Linked DNA regions of Collimonas fungivorans. The protein of the gene in region 1 interacts with the protein of each later gene in a pairwise test. Links are inferred from orthologs where the notes say so. Each region holds a gene or a part of one and is shown in the gene's direction. Other genes may lie near its edges. The genes, in order: CFter6_RS23010, CFter6_RS10960, ftsA and ftsZ.

Region 1 (4,939 bases):
CGGCGCTTCACTTCTTCGCCGAAACCTTCCGCGCGCGACTTCTTGTACATGTCGGCCAGGTCCTTGTAGTCGGCGGCGCGGTGGCCGTAGCGGACGCCGTCGAAGCGGCTCAGGTTGGACGATGCTTCGGCCGGTGCGATCACGTAGTAGACCGGGATCGACAGCTCGGTTTTCGGCAGCGAGATGTCGACCAGCGTGGCGCCCAGTTTTTCATATTCCCGCAGCGCTGCACGTACTGCCTGTTCGACATCGGCTGACAGGCCGCTGCTGAAATATTCGCGCGGAATGCCGATGCGCAGGCCCTTCAGGTCCTGGTCCAGGCCGGCGCTGAAATCTTCTTTCTTGCGTTCCAGGCTGGTCGAATCGCGCGGATCGAAACCGGTCATGGCGTTCAGCAGAAGGGCGCAATCTTCCGCGGTCTGCGCGATCGGGCCGGCCTGGTCCAGCGAGGAAGCGAAGGCGATCATGCCGAAGCGCGAGACGCTGCCGTAGGTCGGCTTGATGCCGGTCACGCCGCACAACGAGGCCGGCTGGCGGATCGAACCGCCGGTGTCGGTGGCGGTGGCGGCCGGCGTCAGGCGCGCGGCGACGGCTGCCGCCGAACCGCCGGAGGAACCGCCCGGGATCGCGGTCTTGTCCCACGGATTCTTGACCGGGCCGAAATGTGAATTTTCATTGGACGAACCCATGGCGAATTCATCGCAGTTCAGTTTGCCCAGGGTCACCATGCCGGCGTGGTTGAAGTGTTCCACCACGGTGGCGTCGAACGGGCTGATATAGTTTTCCAGCATCTTCGAACCGGCGGTGGCGCGCCAGCCGCGCGTCACGAAAATGTCCTTGTGTGCGATCGGCACGCCGGTCAGCGGCGTGCTGTCGTTTTGCGCCAGGCGCAAGTCGGCGGCGCGCGCCTGTTGCAGCGTCAATTCCTGGTCGACATGCAGGAAGGCGTTCAGGTCGCTTTGCTGGATCCTGGCCAGGTACAGTTGCGCCAGCTCCTCGGCCGAGATCTTCTTTTCGTGCAGCAGCACCGACAATTGCTTGAGTGTTTTGGTATGCATGAGTACTTTTAAATATTAACTTTGCGGGACGACAAAGGCTTACCGCGAACGCAGCCCGGCGTATTTGATGATTATTCGATGACCTTCGGCACCAGGTACAGGCCGTCTTCAGTCGCCGGCGCCACTTTCTGGTAATCCTCGCGATGATTCGATTCGGTCACCACGTCGTCGCGCAAGCGCAGCGACAAATCCTGCTGCAGCGCTGCAATCGGATGGCTCAGCGGCTCGATGCCGGTGGTATCTACCGCGCGCATCTGCTCGACCAGCGAGAAAATGCCGTTCAGTTTGTCGAGCGTGGAAGCGGCCTGGTCTTCGGTGAGTTCGAGGCGTGCCAGATTGGCAATACGCTTAACGTCGGAAAGGGCTAATGACATGATTTTCGATTTTCAAGCGCGCACTTAGGCGCATGTGGTTAAAATAGAAACACTTTGCTTGCCGATAACTTCTTGGATTTTTGTAAAAAGCAAGCATTTTGAGCGCTATACGCCCTAATTTGAGTCAAATTATAAGGTAGAATGTTGCGTCCATGCGGCAGGTAATCGATCTTTACCATGCGCCGGATACTAGACACCCCCCTAAAAAACGTTTGAGCGCACCATTGTTGCGCATTGGAACAATTCATGTTTGGATTTTTACGCAGTTACTTTTCGAATGACCTGGCGATTGACCTGGGTACCGCGAATACGCTGATTTATGTGCGCGATCAAGGTATTGTCCTGGATGAGCCGTCGGTTGTCGCAATTCGCCAGCAGGGCGGGCCTAACGGCAAGAAGACAATTCAAGCCGTCGGGCGCGAAGCAAAACAGATGCTGGGCAAGGTCCCTGGCAACATCGAAGCGATCCGGCCGATGAAAGACGGCGTGATCGCCGACTTTACCGTCACCGAGCAGATGCTCAAGCAGTTCATCCGCATGGTGCACGACACCAAGCTGTTCAAACCGTCGCCGCGCATCATCATCTGCGTGCCTTGCGGCTCGACCCAGGTTGAGCGCCGCGCGATCCGCGAATCGGCGCTGGGCGCCGGCGCGTCGCAGGTGTTCCTGATTGAAGAGCCGATGGCGGCGGCGATCGGCGCCGGCCTGCCGGTGTCGGACGCTACCGGTTCGATGGTGGTCGATATCGGCGGCGGCACTACCGAAGTCGGCATCATCTCGCTCGGCGGCATGGTCTACAAAGGCTCGGTGCGCGTCGGCGGCGACAAGTTCGACGAAGCCATCGTCAACTACATCCGCCGCAATTACGGCATGCTGATCGGCGAACAGACCGCCGAGGCCATCAAGAAAGAAATCGGCTCCGCCTTCCCGGGTTCGGAAGTGCGCGAAATGGAAGTCAAGGGACGCAACCTGTCGGAAGGCATCCCGCGTTCGTTCACCATCTCCAGCAATGAAATCCTGGAAGCCCTGACCGATCCGCTCAACAACATCGTTTCCGCCGTCAAGAATGCGCTGGAACAGACCCCGCCGGAACTGGGCGCGGACATCGCCGAGAAGGGCATGATGCTGACCGGCGGCGGCGCCTTGCTGCGCGACCTCGATCGCCTGCTGATGGAAGAAACCGGTCTGCCGGTGATCGTGGCCGAAGACCCGCTGACCTGCGTGGTGCGCGGTTCCGGCATGGCGCTGGAGCGGATGGACAAGCTGGGCTCGATCTTTTCCTACGAGTAATCCAGACTGATGCGACGCTTGCCCAACCTCATAAGCTTGCTCTTGAGGCCGGGCAGCGGCAACCGGGTCGGTGCATTGATGCATGCGGCCCGCTTTCGTATCTACGGCATGAATACGGACATGAGCAAGAACGTATTTGTACCGCCAGCCACTGACCAAACCGAACCTGTCCATTACTGATGGAATACAGCCCACCACCCCTCTTCAAGCAAGGCGCTTCGGCCCGCGCCAAGGCGGTGATATGCACGCTGCTGGCGCTGGCGCTGCTGATTGCCGATTCGCGCATCCATGCCTTGCTGTTGCTGCGGCAGGCGGTCGGCACCGCGCTTTATCCCCTGCAGATGGTGGCCCTGATGCCGCGCGACGCCACCAACCGGGTGGTCGATTATTTTTCTTCGCTGTCTACGGTGGAAAAAGAAAACCAGGCCCTGCGCAGCCAGCAAGGCGAACGCGCCCAGCAATTGCAGCAGGCGCAGCAGCTGGCCGCTGAAAATGCCCAGCTGCGCAAATTGCTCGGGGTTGAACAACGGCTGCCGGTGAAATCGGTGATGAGCGAAATCCTGTACGACGCGCGTGACCAGTTTGCCCGCAAGGTGATCATGGACCGCGGCTCGCAGCAAGGCGTGGCTACCGGCCAGCCGGTGATCGACGACGCCGGCATCGTCGGCCAGGTGACGCGCGTATTCCCGTTTACCTCCGAGGTCACGCTGCTGACCGACAAGGACCAGGCGATCCCGGTGCAGGTGCTGCGCAACGGCTTGCGCAGCGTGGCTTACGGGCGCGGCCAGTCGGGTTACCTGGACTTGCGTTTCATGTCTTCCAACGCCGATATCCAGAAGGGCGACCTGCTGGTGACTTCCGGCATCGACGGCGTTTATCCTGCCGGCCTGTCGGTGGCCAAGGTAGTGCAGGTCGAAAGCAAGTCGGCCGATGCCTTTGCGCATATCGTCTGCGAGCCGGTGGCCGGTATCGACAGGCACACCCAGCTGCTGATCCTGCTGGTTGATCCCAATCCCGTGGCGCGTCCGGACGACGAAGCCGCCATCCCCAACAGCAAGGCCGACATACTGAGCAAGCGGCGGCTGACCGAAAGTACCCGCGACAAGACGCGCGAAGCCGCGAAAGAAGCAGGGAAAGAAAGCAATCCCGAAGCCGCTCGCAAAAATCCGCAAGGAGCCGGTGTCCGATGATGCGTCCCCATTACATCCTGTTGCCGGCCAACCCGCTGTTCATCGCGATGACGCTGCTGCTGGCATTCCTGCTCAACCTGCTGCCCTGGGGCCAATGGCCGGGCGTGCCGGATTTCGTGGCGCTGGTGCTGGTGTTCTGGAGCATCCACCAGCCGCGCAAGATCGGCATCGGCATCGCTTTCTGCATGGGCCTGCTGATGGACGTGCATGAAGCTACCCTGCTTGGCCAGAACGCGCTGGCGTACACGCTGCTGTCTTATTTTGCCATCATGATCCATCGCCGCGTGCTGTGGTTCTCGGTCAGCGTGCAAGCGCTGCATGTACTGCCCTTGATGTTGCTGACGCAGCTGATACAGCTGGTGATACGGATGTCCGTCAGCGGCAAGTTTCCAGGCTGGCTGTATTTCGCCGAGAGCTTCGTTTGCGTGGCGCTGTGGCCGATCGTGGTGTGGCTGCTGCTGGCGCCGCAGCGGCGCGCGGTCGATCGCGATGACAATCGTCCCATCTAGCCGCGTCCATGACCGAATTCAAAAACACCGAACACGAATTGCGCAAGTTCCGCTTGCGGATAACGGCGGCCGTGGCTTTTGTGCTGATCTGTTTCGGCCTGCTGGGCGCGCGTTTTATCTGGCTGCAGGTGGTGCGCCACGATGCCTACGCAGCGCAAGCCGAGGACAACCGGATCTCGCTGGTGCCGGTGGTGCCGAACCGCGGCCTGATCATGGACCGCAACGGCGTCATCCTGGCGCGCAATTATTCTGCCTACACATTGGAAATCACCCGTTCCAAAATCAAGGGCGATCTCGAAAGCGTGATTGACGATCTGGCGCAGATAGTCAACATTACGCCGAAAGACCGGCGCCGCTTCAAGAAGATGCTGGAAGATTCCAAGAGTTTTGCCAGCCTGCCGATCCGCACCCGCCTGAGCGACGAAGAAGTGGCGCGCTTCACCGCCCAGCGTTATCGCTTCCCCGGCATAGACGTGCAGGCGCGCCTGTTCCGCCAGTATCCGCTGGGCGAAGTGGCG
Region 2 (5,028 bases), 2.7 Mb from region 1 along the record:
CCAACCTGCTGGATCTGGATCCCGCACAACTGACCGCCTATTGCGGCGAGTTGGGTGAGAAGCCGTTTCGTGCAAAACAACTGCTGCGCTGGATTCATCAATTCGGCGCACACGATTTCGATGCAATGACCGATTTGGCCAAGTCATTGCGTGACAAGCTGGCGACCCGGGCCATGATCGCCGCTCCCGCAGTGATCAGCGATCACACCTCGACCGACGGCACCCGCAAGTGGCTGCTCGATGTCGGCCAGGGCAATGCGGTGGAGACGGTGTTCATCCCCGAAGAGAACCGCGGCACCCTGTGCATTTCGACCCAGGCCGGCTGCGCGGTGAATTGCCGCTTCTGTTCCACCGGCAAGCAAGGTTTCAGCCGTAACCTGACAGTCGGTGAAATCATCGGCCAGCTGTGGATGGCCGAGTTTGAACTGCGTAAATCGAAGGGCATCGAGCCCGGCCATAAAGGCGAGCGCCAGATCACCAACGTCGTGATGATGGGCATGGGCGAACCCTTGCTGAACTACGAACCGACTGTGACCGCGCTCAAGCTGATGCTGGACGATAACGCCTATGGCCTGTCGCGCCGCCGCGTGACCTTGTCCACCAGCGGAGTGGTGCCGATGATCGACAAGCTGTCGCAGGATTGCGCGGTGGCGATGGCGGTATCGCTGCACGCCTCCAACGATACCTTGCGCGACGGCCTGGTGCCGCTCAACAAGAAATACCCGCTGCGCGACCTGATGGCTGCCTGCAAGCGCTACCTGGAGTTTGCGCCGCGCGATTTCATCACCTTTGAATATTGCATGCTGGACGGCGTCAACGATACCGACGCCCACGCCCGCGAGCTGATCGCCCTGGTGCAGGGCCACGCAGGCGGGCCGGCCGTGCCTTGCAAATTCAACCTGATCCCGTTCAATCCTTTCCCTGAATCGGGATTGAAGCGCTCCAACAATCCGCGCATCAAGGCCTTCGCCCAGATCCTGATGGACGCCGGCATCGTCACCACCGTGCGCAAGACGCGCGGCGACGATATCGACGCCGCCTGCGGCCAGCTCGCCGGCGAAGTGCAGGACCGGACGCGGGTGCAGGAACGCATGCAGAAAATGACCGAATATCAGCAGAAATTCGGAAAGAACTTTGGCCGTATCATCGAGGTGTCTCAGTGATAGAAAAAGCAAGTAGCAAGCTCGGGAGCTGGCAAGGCCGGCTGGTGTTCGCCGCGGCCGCGTTGTCGTTATTGGCCGGCTTGAGTGCTTGCACCAGCCCGCCGCTCAGCAGTGACAGCGAGGGTGGTTCGCGCCGCGAACTGGCTACCAGTTCGGACCAGACTGAAGCTCAGCGCCGCGCCGGCATTCGCTTGCAGCTGGCGGTCGGTTATTACGAGCAGCACCAGCTGGAAGTTGCGCTGGACGAGATCAAGCAGGCCCTGGCGGCAGATCCTGAACTGGCCGACGCGTATAGCGTGCGCGGGCTGATCTACATGGGCATGTCTGAAAACCGCCTGGCCGACGACAATTTCCAGCGCGCCTTGCGGCTGTCACCGAACAATCCGGATTATGCCAACAACTATGGCTGGTTCCTGTGCCAGAACGGCCGCGCCAAGGAATCGATAGTGCATTTCGAGACGGCGCTGAAAAGCCGCAATTACCAGTCGCCGGCAAAAGCGCTGACCAACGCCGGTGTCTGCAGCCTCAAATTCAACGATACCGTGGCGGCGCAGCGTTACCTGTCGCAGGCGTTCCAGTTCGACGCCAGCAATCCTCTGACCAACGCCAAGCTGGCGCAGCTGGCGTATGACCGCAACGATTATGAAAAGGCCCGGTTTTATATCGGCCTCGTATTAAAAACCGATGTGCAGAATGCGGAAGCATTGTGGACAGCTATCAAAGTGGAGCGAAAGTTGGGTGACACAGCTGCAGAGGCAAGTTTGGTGACGCAATTGCGCCGTCGTTTTGGCGGCTCCCCGGAATTCGCAGCTTATCAGCGCGGGGCGTTTAATGAGTGAGCCTGAACAGCTGAAAATCACCGATGCCGATTCTGGCGAGGACGCAGTAGTTCCCGCAACTGCCAGCTCCGAACCGCTTTCGCTCGGCGCGCAACTGGGCGGCAGGCGGGAAGAGCTGGGCTGGTCGGTGCAGGACGTGGCCAGCCACCTGAAGCTGGCGCCGCGTCAGATCGACGCCATGGAAAAGGACAATTACGCTGCTTTGCCGACCATGGTGATGACGCGCGGTTTCATCCGTTCCTATGCAAAATTGCTGGGCCTGGATGCAGCCGCCTTGCTGGCGACCATCGCACCGCCGGCAACGGCGCGAGCGACAGTCAGCGTAGTGCATGGCAGCCCGTTGTCGACGCCTTTCTCGGAGTCCCGCTTCAGCTTGATGGGGCGTAATAAATTTGCCTATAAGTGGCTGGTGGTGCTGGCCGTGCTGCTGTTGCTGCTGGCGGTGGCGATACGGCTGGACGTGTTGCCGGTGGTGCAGAACACGTTGCAGTCGCTGGCTGAAAAATCAGCTGCTGCGGGCAGTACGGCAAGCACGGAAGACAAGGATAAGACTGCTGCGCCTGCAGTCGAAACGCAGGCGGCAGATACGGCAGCCAATGCGGCCTTGACTGCCACACCGGCTCCCGCTGCGAGTGCGGCGGCGGTGTCCGAGACCGGCGTCAATGCGGTCCCGGCGAACACCCAGATAGCGAACCCGGCCACGGCCAGCGGCGGCGAGCTGAACCTGAACTTCCGCCAGGACTCATGGGTCGAAATCAAACGCGCTGACAACACCGTGCTGGTTTCGCGCCTGGCCAAGGCCGGCAGTACGGAAACAGTCGACATGTCGCAGCCGGTCAATATCATTATCGGCAATCTTGCCGGCGTCGACGCGACGCTGCGCGGTGTGCCGGTGGACTTGAAGGCCGGTTCGAAAACCAATGTGGCCAGATTGACCCTGAAATAAGCGTGATGGAAAGAGAGCAGCCCATGCCGCAGACGAATTTGCCAACGAATTTAGCAATAAGCTCAGGCCCCAGCGTGCGCCGCCTTAGCCGCGGCGCAACGATCAGTTATGGCGAGCGCAAGATCATGGTCGGCGGCGGTGCGCCGGTAGTGGTGCAGTCGATGACCAATACCGACACCGCTGACGCGATCGGCACCGCGATCCAGATCAAGGACCTGGCGCGTGCCGGTTCCGAGCTGGTGCGCATTACCGTGAACAATCCGGAAGCGGCTGCGGCCGTGCCGGCGATCCGCGAGCAGCTGGACAAGATGGGGATAGATGTGCCGCTGGTGGGGGATTTTCACTACAACGGCCATACCCTGCTGAACGATTTCCCGAGTGCGCCCAGGCTTTGTCGAAATACCGCATCAATCCGGGCAACGTCGGCAAGGGCGCCAAGCGCGACACCCAGTATGCACAGATGATCGAAGCCGCCTGCAAGTATGACAAGCCGGTCCGCATCGGCGTCAACTGGGGTAGCCTGGACCAGGCCTTGCTGGCGCGCATCATGGATGAGAATGCCTTGCGCAGCCAGCCATGGCCGGCGCAGGCGGTCATGTATGAAGCGCTGGTGACCTCGGCGATAGAGAACGCGCAGCGCGCGGAAGAATTGGGACTGGCAGCCGACCGCATCATCCTGTCGTGCAAGGTGTCGGGCGTGCAGGACCTGATCGCCGTGTACCGCGAACTGGCGCGGCGTTGCGACTACCCCCTGCACCTGGGGCTGACTGAAGCCGGCATGGGCAGCAAGGGTATTGTGGCTTCGACCGCAGCCCTGTCGGTGCTGCTGCAGGAAGGCATAGGCGACACCATAAGGATTTCGCTGACGCCGGAGCCGGGCGGCGACCGCACGCGAGAAGTGATCGTCGGCCAGGAAATACTGCAAACCATGGGCTTGCGCAAATTCGCGCCGATGGTGATTGCCTGCCCTGGTTGCGGCCGCACTACCTCGACCGTGTTCCAGGACCTGGCCGACAAGATCCAGACCTATCTGCGCGACCAGATGCCGGTCTGGAAAAAAGCCTATCCCGGCGTCGAAGGCATGAATGTGGCGGTGATGGGCTGCATCGTGAACGGCCCGGGCGAATCCAAGCATGCGAATATCGGCATCAGCCTGCCTGGCACCGGCGAATCGCCGGCTGCGCCGGTGTTCATCGACGGCGAGAAAAAACTGACGCTGCGCGGTGAGCGGATCGCCGAAGAGTTCCAGGCGGTGGTGCTGGATTACGTGAAGAGCCATTATGGCCAGGCAGCGGCCTGATCCGAATAAATATCAACCATAAAAACTGACCACTACTGGTGTACTGAAAAAGAATGTCTGAAAATAAGAAAGCCGAAAAAATCGTCGGCGTAAAAGGTATGAACGATGTCCTGCCGGCCGATGCCGCCTTGTGGGAATTGTTTGAAAACACGGTGGAGTCGGTGCTGAAGAGCTACGGTTTCCAGAAAATCCGCACGCCTATCGTCGAACCTACCGCCTTGTTTGCGCGCGGCCTCGGCGCTGTCACCGACATCGTCGAAAAGGAAATGTATTCCTTCACCGATGCGATGAACGGTGACAACCTGACCCTGCGCCCCGAGAGCACGGCCGGCGTGGTGCGCGCGGCGATCGAGCATAACCTGACTTACGACGGCCCCAAGCGGCTCTGGTACAGCGGCCCGATGTTCCGCCACGAGCGTCCGCAACGCGGCCGTTACCGCCAGTTCCACCAGGTCGGCGCCGAAGCGCTTGGTTTTACCGGCCCGGATATCGACGCCGAGCTGATCATGCTGTGCCAGCGGCTGTGGGACGACCTCGGCTTGCAGGACGTGAAGCTGCAACTGAATTCGATCGGCGATGCGGAAGAGCGCAACCGTCACCGCACCGACCTGATTACCTATTTTGAGCAGCACAAGGAACTGCTGGACGCCGATGCGCAGCGTCGCCTGCACTCCAATCCTTTGCGCATCCTGGACACCAAGAATCCGGCCATGCAGGAAATGGTCAACGGCGCGCCGCAACTGCTGTCCTACCTGGGCACGGAATCGCTGGCGCACTTCG
Region 3 (3,704 bases), 200 kb from region 1 along the record:
TTTGCAGGGCGCGCTGGAGCAGCTCGGCATTCCTTATACCGGGCCGGGCGTGATGGCGTCGGCGATTGCCATGGACAAGGTCATGACCAAGCGCATCTGGCAAAGCATGGGTTTGCCGACGCCGCGTTTTATCGTACTGGATTCGCACAGCGCAACTCGCGAAGAACTGCGCCAGGTGCCGGACGTGCTGGGTTTGCCGCTGATGCTGAAAGCGCCGCATGAAGGATCGACTATCGGCATCAGCAAGGTCGTGGGCTATTCCGACATGAGCGAAGGTTTTGCCTTGTGCGCCAAATTCGATGAAAAAGTGCTGGCGGAAGAATTCGTCGCCGGACGCGAGCTGACGGTGCCGGTGCTTGGCGCCGGCCGCAATGCACGGGCTTTACCTATTGTTGAAATTCGCGCACCGGAAGGCAATTACGACTATCAGCATAAATATTTTACCGATGATACCAAGTACTTGTGTCCGGCGCCCCTGGATGAGGGACTGACGCAGCACATACAGTCGCTGGCGGTGCAGGCTTTCAATGCACTCGGATGCGAGGGCTGGGCGCGGGTCGATTTCATGCTGCGCTCTTCCGACAACGAACCGTTCCTGCTGGAGATCAACACTTCGCCGGGCATGACCGGCCATTCGCTGGTGCCGATGGCAGCCAAGGCGGACGGTGTGAGCTATGAAGACCTGTGTGTGGAAATACTGAAATCGGCCTCGCTTGACCTGAATCCGTCAAAAGACTGGAAGCCAGACTGATCCGGGCCGAAAAACCTGAATAGAAAACCTTAACGATCCAAGCGATAAAGTCGATAACCATGTGGCAAGACATCAAAATGTTGAACGCGATTTCCGGCACCCTGCTGGGACTGGCTGCGCTCGCATTGCTGGCGTCTGGCGTCTGGTGGCTGGCGCAGCGTCCGATGTTTACGCTGAAGACGATCAGGATCGAAGGTGCGGGGCAGAGCGAACTGCGGCGCGTCAATCCGTTGATTGTCCGCGCCAGCGCGCTGCCGCGCATCAAGGGCAATTTTTTCACGGCCAACCTGGATACGGTGCGCAGCGCGTTCGAATCGGTGCCGTGGGTGCGCAAGGCGGCGGTGCAGCGCGAATGGCCGAATACGCTGATCGTGACGATTGAAGAGCATCAGCCGTTGGCTACCTGGGACGATGACGGCCGCCTGCTGTCGGTATATGGCGATTTGTTTACCGCCAACCTGGATGAGGCGGAAGAAGACGGCGAACTGCTGCGCTTGTCAGGCCCGAAAGGCAGTGAGAAAGATGTCACGGCGCGCCTGGCGGATTTTCGGGCATGGTTTGCGCCGCTGAAGCTGAACCCGGTAGAGGTGGATTTATCGAGCCGTTATGCGTGGACCGTGAAACTGGACAACGGCATGACGGTGGAGCTGGGGCGTGAGCAAAACAAGAGCACGCTGAAAGACCGTGTGGAACGGCTGGTGCAGATTTATCCGCAACTGCTGTCGCGTTTGCAGAACCGGATTGAGAGTGTAGATATGCGGTATCCGAATGGCTTGGCGCTGAAGGCTAGCGGTTTGTCGACCGGATTGGGAAGCAAGAAAAAATAAGCGAAACACTATGACAAAAGACGCAAAAAACCTGATCGTCGGTCTCGACATCGGCACCTCCAAGGTGGTGGCCGTGGTAGCCGAGGTATTGTCCGATGGGCGCCATGAAGTCATCGGCCTGGGCCAGGCTGAGTCCAAGGGGCTGAAAAAAGGCGTGGTGGTGAACATCGAGGCCACCGTCGAGTCTATCCAGCGCGCACTGGAAGAGGCGGAGCTGATGGCCGACTGCAAGATCCGCAACGTGTACACCGGGATCGCAGGCAGCCATATCCGCAGCTTCAATTCCAGTGGCATGGTGGCGATCAAGGATAAGGAAGTCAGCGCGGCCGACGTCTCGCGCGTTATAGAAACGGCGAAGGCGGTCAACATTCCGACCGACCAGCAATTGCTGCATACGGTGCCGCAGGAATTTATTGTGGACAGCCAGGAAGATGTGCGTGAACCAATCGGCATGAGCGGCATCCGACTGGAAGTCAAGGTGCACATCGTGACCGGTGCGGTGTCGGCGGTGCAGAACATCGTCAAGTGCATCCGCCGCTGCGGCCTGGAAGTGTCGGACCTGATCTTGCAGCCGATGGCGTCGGCCGATGCGGTGCTGACGCCAGACGAAAAAGAGCTGGGCGTGGTGCTGGTCGATATCGGCGGCGGCACCACCGACGTTGCGGTGTTCACCGAAGGCGCGATCCGCCATACCGCGGTAATCCCGATCGCCGGCGACCAGATCACCAACGACATCGCGATGGCGCTGCGTACGCCGACCAACGAGGCGGAAGAAATCAAGTTGCGCTACGGCGTGGCCAAGCAGATCCTGGCCGATCCGGGCGAGACGCTGGAAGTGCCGGGCCTGGGCGACCGCAATCCGCGCACCCTGTCGCGCCAGGCGCTGGCGGCGGTGATCGAGCCACGAGTCGAAGAGCTGTTTGCGCTGGTGCACCAGGTGGTGCGCGAGTCAGGTTACGAAGAAGTGTTATCGAGCGGAGTGGTGCTGACCGGCGGCTCGGCAATGATGCCCGGCATGATCGAACTGGCGGAAGACATTTTCCTCAAGCCTGCACGGCTGGGAACGCCGGACTACCGCGGCCAGCTGGCCGACGTGGTGCGCAGCCCGCGTTATTCGACTGTGCTGGGGCTGCTGCTGGAAGCGAAGAAGCAATACCTGCGCGGTTATATCGTGACACGCCAGGAAGGTTCGGCGAAGGCGATCTGGCAGCGCATGAAGGAATGGTTTTTGGGTAATTTCTAATACGGTTTTTAATACGAGATTTGTTTTTAACGTTGTTTGTGCAACACGCAGTTGTCAGTTGCTAGGCCTCACACAGCGTGATGCCTATTGACTGAATGCTGCATCTTTATGAGGAAATATCATGGAAATCGATATGCTTGACAATGCAACTTTGGGCACCGTGATTAAAGTTGTCGGCGTCGGTGGCGCCGGCGGCAATGCGGTCCAACATATGATCAACAAGGGTGTGTCAGGAGTGGAGTTCATCGCCGCCAACACCGATGCGCAGGCGCTCAAGCAATCGAAGGCGCACAACGTGATCCAGATCGGCGAGACCGGCCTGGGCGCGGGCATGAAGCCGTCGGTGGGTCGTCAGCTGGCCGAGGAATCGCGCGGCCGGATCGAAGACGCATTGCGCGGCGCGCACATGGTGTTCATCGCTGCCGGCATGGGCGGCGGCACCGGCACCGGCGCTGCGCCGGTGGTGGCGCAGATCGCCAAGGAACTGGGCGCGCTGACGGTGGCGGTAGTGTCGAAGCCGTTTTCGTATGAAGGCCAGAAGTGCATGGACATCGCCGACGAAGGCCTGGAAGCCCTGTCCCAGCATGTTGATTCGCTGATCATCATTCTCAACGAGAAGCTCGAAGAGATTTATGAAGACGACAGCATGATGGAGTGGTTGCAGCACGCCGACGACGTTCTCAACAACGCCGTTGCCGGTATTGCTGAAATCATCAATGTGCCTGGTCACATCAACGTCGACTTCAATGACGTCAAGACCATCATGGGCGAACAAGGCAAGGCGATGATGGGTACCGCTACCGCATCCGGCGTCGATCGCGCGCGCCTGGCGGCGGAGCAGGCGGTTGCCTCGCCGCTGCTGGACGGCATCGATCTGTCCGGC
Region 4 (4,956 bases), 200 kb from region 1 along the record:
AGTGCATCCGCCGCTGCGGCCTGGAAGTGTCGGACCTGATCTTGCAGCCGATGGCGTCGGCCGATGCGGTGCTGACGCCAGACGAAAAAGAGCTGGGCGTGGTGCTGGTCGATATCGGCGGCGGCACCACCGACGTTGCGGTGTTCACCGAAGGCGCGATCCGCCATACCGCGGTAATCCCGATCGCCGGCGACCAGATCACCAACGACATCGCGATGGCGCTGCGTACGCCGACCAACGAGGCGGAAGAAATCAAGTTGCGCTACGGCGTGGCCAAGCAGATCCTGGCCGATCCGGGCGAGACGCTGGAAGTGCCGGGCCTGGGCGACCGCAATCCGCGCACCCTGTCGCGCCAGGCGCTGGCGGCGGTGATCGAGCCACGAGTCGAAGAGCTGTTTGCGCTGGTGCACCAGGTGGTGCGCGAGTCAGGTTACGAAGAAGTGTTATCGAGCGGAGTGGTGCTGACCGGCGGCTCGGCAATGATGCCCGGCATGATCGAACTGGCGGAAGACATTTTCCTCAAGCCTGCACGGCTGGGAACGCCGGACTACCGCGGCCAGCTGGCCGACGTGGTGCGCAGCCCGCGTTATTCGACTGTGCTGGGGCTGCTGCTGGAAGCGAAGAAGCAATACCTGCGCGGTTATATCGTGACACGCCAGGAAGGTTCGGCGAAGGCGATCTGGCAGCGCATGAAGGAATGGTTTTTGGGTAATTTCTAATACGGTTTTTAATACGAGATTTGTTTTTAACGTTGTTTGTGCAACACGCAGTTGTCAGTTGCTAGGCCTCACACAGCGTGATGCCTATTGACTGAATGCTGCATCTTTATGAGGAAATATCATGGAAATCGATATGCTTGACAATGCAACTTTGGGCACCGTGATTAAAGTTGTCGGCGTCGGTGGCGCCGGCGGCAATGCGGTCCAACATATGATCAACAAGGGTGTGTCAGGAGTGGAGTTCATCGCCGCCAACACCGATGCGCAGGCGCTCAAGCAATCGAAGGCGCACAACGTGATCCAGATCGGCGAGACCGGCCTGGGCGCGGGCATGAAGCCGTCGGTGGGTCGTCAGCTGGCCGAGGAATCGCGCGGCCGGATCGAAGACGCATTGCGCGGCGCGCACATGGTGTTCATCGCTGCCGGCATGGGCGGCGGCACCGGCACCGGCGCTGCGCCGGTGGTGGCGCAGATCGCCAAGGAACTGGGCGCGCTGACGGTGGCGGTAGTGTCGAAGCCGTTTTCGTATGAAGGCCAGAAGTGCATGGACATCGCCGACGAAGGCCTGGAAGCCCTGTCCCAGCATGTTGATTCGCTGATCATCATTCTCAACGAGAAGCTCGAAGAGATTTATGAAGACGACAGCATGATGGAGTGGTTGCAGCACGCCGACGACGTTCTCAACAACGCCGTTGCCGGTATTGCTGAAATCATCAATGTGCCTGGTCACATCAACGTCGACTTCAATGACGTCAAGACCATCATGGGCGAACAAGGCAAGGCGATGATGGGTACCGCTACCGCATCCGGCGTCGATCGCGCGCGCCTGGCGGCGGAGCAGGCGGTTGCCTCGCCGCTGCTGGACGGCATCGATCTGTCCGGCGCGCGCGGCGTGCTGGTCAACGTCACCGCCAGCCGCAGCCTGAAGGGTAAGGAAATCAAGGAAGTGATGGCGACCGTGCGTGCGTTTGCGGCGCCGGACGCTTCGATTGCCCAGGGCATCGCCTACGACGAAACCATGGGCGACGATATCCGTGTCACCGTGGTGGCCACCGGCCTGGGCCGTGCACGCAAGGCCGTGCAGCTGGTGCAGGCGCCGATGATGCGTACTGGCACCCACAACGAGCCGATGATGCATGGCCAGGCTTCGGTGGGACACGGCAGCTCTTCGTTCGAAGGCATGAAGGCGCCGGCGGTATGGCGTCGCGAGTCGGCTTCCGACACGGTGCGGGCTTTGGAAAAGAACGGCATGGAAACCTACGACATTCCGGCTTTCCTGCGCAAGCAAGCCGACTAAGTCAGGGCTCTTTAGTCTCAATGATGATGGCGGGTGCTGATACCCGCTATCATGGCCGGCATTCTGCATGAAGTTGCGGAACAGGGCATACTGCGGGTTCAACGCCGCGTCGAAAGGCGCGGCGTTTTCTTTTGTAGCATCCGCCAACATTCTGTGCCTCTGGAATACCGGCGCGCGCCTTAGCGTTGCGCCACGGGCTTCAGGGCATCCACACCTAGACAAGGAATTAATCATGACCATCAAGATCGGCGATAGCCTGCCGGAAGGCAAATTAGCAGAATTCATCGAAACCGAGACCGAAGGTTGTTCGCTCGGACCGAACTCGTTCAATGTCAGCGACCTGGTCAAGGGCAAGAAAATCGCCCTGTTCGCCGTGCCGGGCGCTTTCACGCCGACCTGTTCCGCCAAGCATCTGCCTGGCTACATCCAGCATGCGGCAGAATTCAAGGCCAAGGGCGTCGATGAAATCTGGGCGATCTCCGTCAACGATGCATTCGTCATGGGCGCCTGGGGCCGTGACCAGAAAGCCACCGGCATCGTGCGTTTGCTGGCTGACGGCAACGCCGATTTCGTCAAGGCGCTGGGCCTGGACGCCGATTTCGGCAAGTTCGGCATGGGCGTGCGCTCGCAGCGTTTCTCGGCGCTGATCGACGACGGCGTGGTCAAGCAGCTGAACGTGGAGCAGGGCGGCAAGTTCGAAGTGTCCAATGCGGAAACCCTGCTGGCGCAACTGGCCTAAAAGCTAGCCGTTGCGGGTAGAGTAGGCGGCGCCAGTGGCGCCGTTTTTCAGTTCCGGGGGCGGAAACATCCAGGCGTGTTTTTTACCCCACAATAACTACACATCGTTACAGAATAATTATCAGTCAGACTTATAATGTCATCATGTTGAAACAGCGCACTATCAAAAGAATTGTCAAGACGACAGGCATTGGCGTCCATTCCGGCACCAAGGTCGAGCTGACCCTGCGCCCGGCGGCAGTGGATACCGGCATCGTTTTCCGGCGCGTCGATATGGATCCTGCCATCGACTTCCCGGCCAAGGCCACCGAAGTCGGCGATACACGCATGGCCTCGGTGCTGGTCAAGGACGGCGTGCGGGTTTCCACCATCGAACATCTGATGTCGGCCTGCTCGGGGCTGGGCATAGATAACCTGTATGTCGACGTGACTGCCGAGGAAATCCCCATCATGGATGGCTCGGCCTCGTCGTTCGTATTCCTGCTGCAGCAAGCGGGGCTGGAAGAGCAAAACGCCGCCAAGAAATTCGTGCGCATCAAAAAATCGGTCGAGGTGCGTGAAGGCGAAGGCGACCGCGAGAAATGGGCGCGGCTCGATCCATGCAACGGTTTCAAGCTGAAATTCTTTATCGAATTCAACCATCCAGCGGTGGATGGCACCGGCCAGACCGCGGAAGTGGATTTCAGCATCCAGTCGTATGTGAAGGAAGTGGCGCGTGCGCGCACATTCGGTTTCATGCAGGATGTGGAAACCATGCGCGGCCTGGGACTGGCGCGCGGCGGTTCGCTGGAAAACGCCATCGTGATGGATGAGTACCGCATCCTCAACAGCGACGGTTTGCGCTACGAAAACGAGTTTGTCCGCCACAAGATCCTGGACGCCATCGGCGACCTGTACCTGATCGGCCATCCGCTGCTGGCCAGCTACACCGCCCACAAATCTGGCCATGGCCTGAACAACCAGCTGCTGCGCGCTTTACTGGCTCAGCCGGATGCCTATGAGGTGGTCAGCTTCGACGAGTTGACTGAAGCGCCCGGCGCTTATCAGCGTCAGGTCGGGCAAGAGTGGGCTCTCAACTAGCTGTCTGTGTATAATGCCATTTTTGCAAGATGGCGTTTATCCCCGCCCGTAGCGATTTATTTTTTATCGCTATAGCGCCTGACCATCGCTGCGATAGCATTTTTCAGTGCTTCGTTGGCAGCCGATGGCTCCAGTTCCTCCATCAGCGAAGAGAATGCCGAAACAGCTTTGGATGAAAGTAGTGCCTGCTTGACAGCAGGCGCTTTCATTAGGTTTTGGCTTACTTGCACTTTGATTCGGATTGCATTAATCTGCCAATTTCCTGCCAGCAATTGGTTTTGCAGGCGTGGCAGTTGCTGCTTCAATTTGCTTGCCAGAGCTGCATTGGGAGCTGACAGTACCAGCTGCCCGGCTTCGCATTGCAATACTTCGCAGGTACTGAACATGGCAGGCAATTCGGCGGCGCATTGCTTTTGCAGCGCCGCCATGCGTGTGACAGCGGGCAGCAAAGCCGCCATCTTGTCATTCCCCCGTAAAAAATCGGCAACGGCTTTTTGAGTTTGAGGCCTGGAACCCGTTGTCGCTGGCCGGTAAGAAGAAGGTGAGAGTCTACGCATGATGGTGAAACCATATCACACCTGTGACCCGCTCAGGGCTTCACCGGAGCTGCAATGCAGGTAATTCTGTTGCACCCGCGTTTTAATCGCGCAAAATCCATCACCTTAGGCGCCAGGCACATCACCCTGATGATCGTCGTTTTTTTACTGGCGGTATTGCTGGCGACCGGATTATTGTATTTCCTCACCGCCCGTTATGCGGTCGGCCTGCCGTTTGCGGGCAAGGCCGCCGGCGACGCTGTCGCCGGAGTGCAGGATAAAGACAAGTACCTGAAGGAAAACCTGGCGGCGATGGCCATCAAGCTCGGTGAAATGCAGGCGCAGCTGATGCGCCTGGATGCCTTGGGTGAGCGGGTCCAGGGCTTGGCTGGGGTCAAGCCGGAAGAGTTCAATTTCAAGGAAGCGCCGGGACGCGGCGGCGCCGAATCGAGCAGCCTGTACGACCGGCGCTCGCACGACATGAGCATGAGCGAATTCCAGCTGGCGCTGGACGCCATGTCGCGCGATGTCGGTTTCCGCACCGACTACCTGAACGTGGTCGAAACCGTACTGATGAGCGACCGCA

The links.
Region 2: the proteins of CFter6_RS23010 (region 1) and CFter6_RS10960 interact in binary tests that used the Escherichia coli proteins (3 or more experiments, as listed by UniProt). The link is inferred for Collimonas fungivorans from one-to-one orthologs.
Region 3: the proteins of CFter6_RS23010 (region 1) and ftsA interact in binary tests that used the Escherichia coli proteins (3 or more experiments, as listed by UniProt). The link is inferred for Collimonas fungivorans from one-to-one orthologs.
Region 4: the proteins of CFter6_RS23010 (region 1) and ftsZ interact in binary tests that used the Escherichia coli proteins (3 or more experiments, as listed by UniProt). The link is inferred for Collimonas fungivorans from one-to-one orthologs.

The regions. Positions count from the first base shown.
Region 1 is NZ_CP013232.1:5,238,506-5,243,444, reverse strand. The notes cover bases 790-3,700. They hold CFter6_RS23010 (rod shape-determining protein), read left to right. Parts: upstream 790-1,678; coding sequence 1,679-2,722; downstream 2,723-3,700. Other genes in these bases: mreC (rod shape-determining protein MreC), read left to right, coding at 2,902-3,700; gatC (Asp-tRNA(Asn)/Glu-tRNA(Gln) amidotransferase subunit GatC), read right to left, coding at 1,130-1,432; gatA (Asp-tRNA(Asn)/Glu-tRNA(Gln) amidotransferase subunit GatA), read right to left, coding at 790-1,058. In the rest of the region: more of gatA, read right to left, coding at 1-789; more of mreC, read left to right, coding at 3,701-3,912; rod shape-determining protein MreD, read left to right, coding at 3,909-4,421; mrdA (penicillin-binding protein 2), read left to right, coding at 4,430-4,939. UniProt on the Escherichia coli protein: Forms membrane-associated dynamic filaments that are essential for cell shape determination. Acts by regulating cell wall synthesis and cell elongation, and thus cell shape.
Region 2 is NZ_CP013232.1:2,531,386-2,536,413, forward strand. What follows is about bases 972-3,971. They hold CFter6_RS10960 (helix-turn-helix domain-containing protein), read left to right. Parts: upstream 972-1,994; coding sequence 1,995-2,948; downstream 2,949-3,971. Other genes in these bases: rlmN (dual-specificity RNA methyltransferase RlmN), read left to right, coding at 972-1,163; pilW (type IV pilus biogenesis/stability protein PilW), read left to right, coding at 1,160-2,002. In the rest of the region: more of rlmN, read left to right, coding at 1-971; hisS (histidine--tRNA ligase), read left to right, coding at 4,302-5,028.
Region 3 is NZ_CP013232.1:5,036,562-5,040,265, reverse strand. What follows is about bases 845-3,704. They hold ftsA (cell division protein FtsA), read left to right. Parts: upstream 845-1,588; coding sequence 1,589-2,821; downstream 2,822-3,704. Other genes in these bases: ftsZ (cell division protein FtsZ), read left to right, coding at 2,943-3,704; CFter6_RS22055 (cell division protein FtsQ/DivIB), read left to right, coding at 845-1,578. Also shown: CFter6_RS22060 (D-alanine--D-alanine ligase), read left to right, coding at 1-751; more of CFter6_RS22055, read left to right, coding at 811-844. UniProt on the Escherichia coli protein: Essential cell division protein that assists in the assembly of the Z ring. May serve as the principal membrane anchor for the Z ring.
Region 4 is NZ_CP013232.1:5,033,208-5,038,163, reverse strand. Bases 1-2,928 are described here. They hold ftsZ (cell division protein FtsZ), read left to right. Parts: upstream 1-840; coding sequence 841-2,016; downstream 2,017-2,928. Other genes in these bases: lpxC (UDP-3-O-acyl-N-acetylglucosamine deacetylase), read left to right, coding at 2,899-2,928; CFter6_RS22040 (peroxiredoxin), read left to right, coding at 2,249-2,755; ftsA (cell division protein FtsA), read left to right, coding at 1-719. In the rest of the region: more of lpxC, read left to right, coding at 2,929-3,834; CFter6_RS22030 (hypothetical protein), read right to left, coding at 3,891-4,292; CFter6_RS22025 (M23 family metallopeptidase), read left to right, coding at 4,446-4,956. UniProt on the Escherichia coli protein: Essential cell division protein that forms a contractile ring structure (Z ring) at the future cell division site. The regulation of the ring assembly controls the timing and the location of cell division.